2 regions of the Variovorax terrae genome follow, and region 2 is predicted to be linked to the other one. Evidence: predicted binding sites of a transcription regulator. Region 2 holds the regulator's gene; the other holds the start of a gene.
What was found. The regulator sigma-54, encoded in region 2, starts transcription at its own class of promoters, with help from an activator protein. The targets are predictions, from matches to a motif close to TGGCANGNAANCTGCTTT.
Positions count from the first base shown of each region.

Region 1 (2,199 bases), 600 kb from region 2:
ATCGACTTGCCCGAGCCCGGCGGGCCCACCATCAGCACGCTGTGGCCGCCAGCCGCCGCGATCTCCAGCGCGCGCTTGGCGGCGGCCTGGCCCTTGACGTCGGCCAGGTCGGCATAGCGCGCCGCGGGCGGCCGGGCCCGCCGCGGCGGCACGCGCACCCAGCCGCCGGTGTCGTCCTCGGCGGGCGCGGCCTCCTTCGGCGCGGGCAGGAACTGGCGCACCACGTCGAGCAGGTGGCGGGCGCCATAGACCTGCATGCCGGGCACCAGCGCGGCTTCTTCGGCGCTGGCGGCCGGCAGCACCAGCCGGGGCTGGGCCTGCTGCGCCCGCAGGGCCAGGCTCATGGCCAGCGCGCCGCGCACCGGCCGCAGCTCGCCCGACAGCGACAACTCGCCCGCGAACTCGTGGCCGGCCAGCCGCGCGGCGTCGATCTGGCCGCTGGCGGCCAGGATGCCGAGTGCGATCGGCAGGTCGAAGCGGCCCGAATCCTTGGGCAGGTCGGCCGGCGCCAGATTCACGGTGATGCGCTTGTTGTGGGGAAACTCGAGGCCCGAGTTCTGGAGCGCGCTGCGCACCCGCTCGCGCGCCTCCTTAACCTCCACCTCGGCCAGCCCCACCAGCGTGAAGCTCGGCAGGCCATTGGCCAGATGCACCTCGACGGTGACGGCCGCCGCTTCCAGCCCCAGCAGGGCACGGCTTTGCACCAAAGACAAGCTCATGAGAACCAACTCCCCAATTGAGTGCGCACTGTACCTGTGCGGCGAGGCGGACGCGAAGGCGCACCAAAAACGTGCTCGGCAGGTGCTTTCGTTTTTCTATGACTGAAAGGAGTAACGCGGCAGCCCCCTGTTGCGAGGACGCAGAAAGAGACAGGCGTTCATGGGACGTTAACTTTGGCACGCTCCCTGCTTAGCACCGGTGTCCCTTTTTTCTTGTTAGGAGAACCTCGTGAAATTGAAAGCTACTCAAACGATGCTGTTGTCCCTGCTGGCCGTGTCCGGTGCTGCCTTTGCCCAGACCGCGGCGCCTGCCGCAGAGCCGGACTACACCCTGTCCTACAACATCGGCGCCGTGACCGAATACCGCTACCGCGGCATCTCCCAGACCGGCAAGAAGCCGGCGCTGCAGGGCGGCATCGACTTCGCGCACAAGAGCGGCTTCTACCTGGGCACCTGGGGCTCCACCATTTCCTGGATCAAGGACAGCACGGCCAACCCCAACACCACCAAGGGCCCGATCGAGATCGACCTGTACGGCGGCTACAAGGGCTCGATCACCGACTCCGTCTCGTTCGACGTCGGCGGCCTGCAATACTGGTACGCCGGCAACAACCTGGGCAACACGGCCGGCTTTGCCAACGCCAACACCTTCGAGCTGTACGGCGCCCTGTCGTTCGGCCCGGTCACGGCCAAGTACTCGCAGAGCACGACCAACCTGTTCGGCACGCCCAACAGCAAGGGCAGCGGCTACTTCGACCTGAGCGCCACGTTCGACCTGGGCAACGGCTTCTCCATCGTGCCGCACATCGGCAGCCAGACCATCAAGAACGCCACCTCCTACACCGACTACTCGCTGGCCCTGAACAAGGACTTCGACGGCCTGGTGGTCAGCGCCACCCTGGTCGGCACCAACTGGAGCAGCAAGCAGGGCTTCGACTACACCCTGCCGGGCACCGGCACCAAGAACCTGGCCGGCAGCACCCTGGTGCTGGGCCTCAAGAAGAATTTCTAATTCCTTAACCCGTCGAGGAGAAGACATGAAACTCGTAACGGCCATCATCAAACCGTTCAAGCTGGACGAGGTGCGCGAAGCCCTCTCCGGCATCGGGGTGCAAGGCATCACCGTGACCGAAGTCAAGGGCTTCGGCCGTCAGAAAGGCCACACCGAGCTGTACCGCGGCGCGGAGTACGTGGTGGACTTTCTGCCCAAGGTCAAGATCGAAGCGGCGGTGGCCGACGAGTTGGTCGAGCGCGTGATCGAGGCGGTGGAGGCTGCGGCCCGCACCGGCAAGATCGGCGACGGCAAGATCTTCGTATACAACCTGGAGCAGGTCGTCCGCATCCGCACCGGCGAAACCGGCAAGGAAGCGCTGTAAATCTGCAGCCCTCAAGAAAGAGACGAACATGAAAAAACTACTTGCCTCCCTCGTGCTGGGAATCGGTCTGCTCGCCGGCAGCACGGCAGCGCTGGCGCAAACGC
Region 1 is NZ_JALGBI010000003.1:108,961-111,159, reverse strand. It holds gene MMF98_RS19890 (YifB family Mg chelatase-like AAA ATPase) at 1-719, opposite strand, end outside; gene MMF98_RS19885 (TorF family putative porin) at 949-1,731, shown strand; gene glnK (P-II family nitrogen regulator) at 1,757-2,095, shown strand; gene amt (ammonium transporter) at 2,124-2,199, shown strand, end outside.
Region 1: a site for sigma-54 is predicted at 895-912, ahead of MMF98_RS19885 (TorF family putative porin). Genes of this name have one in related genera too.

Region 2 (2,199 bases):
AGGCCGATGCGCAGGGCGTGGCCGAGTTCGGCGCCGCGGTCAAGTCGAGCTGGGAACGCTACCGCGCGATCGTGCAGTCGACCGGGTTCACCGCGGAAGACTGAGCGGCGCCGCGGCGCGCCCTTCACCTGCTGGAACGTCCTCCCCTCCTCGCTGAGGCGGCGCGCCGGGGTGCGCGACGAGCAGTCGAGCCGGCCGCCGCTACAGCGCCTTGCGCAGGTTGGCGGGCGCGATGCGCAGCGCCTCGCGGTACTTGGCCACCGTGCGGCGCGCGCACTCGATGCCCTGCTCCTTGAGCATCTCGGAAATCTGGTTGTCCGACAGCGGCTTCTTCGTGCTCTCGGAGGCCACGAACTGCTTGATCAGCGCGCGCACCGCGGTGCTGGAGGCGTTGCCGCCAGTCTCGGTGCCCAGGGCCGAGCCGAAGAAGTATTTGAGCTCGAACGTGCCGTAGGGCGTGGCCATGTACTTGGCGGTGGTCACGCGCGAGATGGTGGACTCGTGCAGGCCCAGCTCGTCGGCGATCTCGCGCAGCACCAGCGGGCGCATCGCCAGCTCGCCGTGCACGAAGAAGTTCTTCTGGCGCTCGACGATGGCGTTGGAGACGCGCAGGATGGTGTCGAAGCGCTGCTGGATGTTCTTGATGAACCAGCGCGCCTCCTGCAGCCGCTGCTGCAGCGCCTGGTGGCCCTCGCCCTTGTGCGACTTGAGCGCGTTGGCGTAGATGTCGTGCACCTTCAGGCGTGGCATCACGTCGGGGTTGAGCTGCACGCGAAAGCGCACCTGCGCGCCGCGCCCCGCCTTGACCACGATCACGTCGGGCACGATGATGTTGCGCTCCACGTCGACGAAGCGCCGCCCCGGCTTGGGCTCGAGCCGGGTGATGAGCGGGATCGCGGCCCGCACGTCGGCCTCGCTGTGGCCGCACAGCTGGGCCAGGCGCTTCACATCGCGCCGCGCCAGCAGCTCGATCGGCAGGGCGCACAGCGCCAGGGCGGTATCGCGGTCCGGCACGGTGCGCGGCAGGGCGTTCAGCTGCAGCGTCAGGCACTCGCTAAGCGTGCGTGCGCCCACCCCGGTGGGCTCCAGGTGCTGCAGCAGGTGCAGCGCCACCGTGAAGCGGTGCACCAACTCCTCGCCCTGTTCCAGGTCGTCGCCGGCCAGGCTGACGGCCAGCGCCTCGAGCGAGTCTTCCAGGTAGCCATCGTCGTTGAGCGACTCGATCAGGAAGCTCAGGGCGGCCCGGTCGGTGTCGTCCAGGCGCAGCGCCAGCGCCTGGCGGTGCAGATGGCTTTGCAGCGATTCCTGGCTGCGCGCGAGTTCGGTGGCGTCGACGTCGTCGCCGTCATGGTTGTTGTTCTTGCGCGCGGGCGCGTCGCCGCCCCATTCGCTGTCGTCGGGGGCGATGTCGATGCCGCCATCGCCCTCCCAATCCGGCGCATCCTCGGCCGCCGCCGGGTTTTCTGAATCATTGGGAGCAGAGGTCCCTGTGTCGCCTTGATAGTTTGCTATCGAATCAGGAGCAACCTCGGCCTCGTGGCCGTCGTCCTGCGCCGGCGCATCGGCCTGCGCGAGGCCGAACTCCTCGCGCGGCGCCTCGTCCAGCGTGAGTTCGAGAAAGGGGTTGTCGTCGAGCATCTGCTCGACTTCCTGGCTCAGCTCGAGCGTGGACAGCTGCAGCAGCCGGATCGACTGCTGCAGCTGCGGCGTGAGCGCCAGGTGCTGCGAGACGCGAAGGGAAAGGCCTTGTTTCACGGCAGCTGCGGCCCCGCGGCCAAAGGCAGCGAACGGCCGCTCTCCGAGCAAGTGCGGCGGCCGCGCGCCATGGGCAGACAGCGGGCGGAAGCCATCACATCCTGAAATGCTCGCCGAGGTACACGCGGCGTACGTCGGCGTTGTTGACGATCTCCGAGGGCGTGCCCTGGGCCAGCACGTGGCCGTCGCTGATGATGTAGGCGTGGTCGCAGATGCCCAGGGTCTCGCGCACGTTGTGGTCGGTGATGAGCACGCCGATGCCGCGCGACTTCAGGAAGCCGATGATGCGCTGGATCTCGATCACGGCGATCGGGTCGATGCCGGCGAACGGCTCGTCCAGCAGGATGAAGCGCGGCTGGGTGGCCAGCGCGCGCGCAATCTCCACGCGGCGGCGCTCGCCGCCCGACAGCGCCAGCGCCGGCGAATCGCGCAGGTGCTCCACGC
Region 2 is NZ_JALGBI010000003.1:710,792-712,990, reverse strand. It holds gene MMF98_RS22740 (Bug family tripartite tricarboxylate transporter substrate binding protein) at 1-104, shown strand, start outside; gene MMF98_RS22735 (RNA polymerase factor sigma-54) at 202-1,755, opposite strand; gene lptB (LPS export ABC transporter ATP-binding protein) at 1,850-2,199, opposite strand, start outside.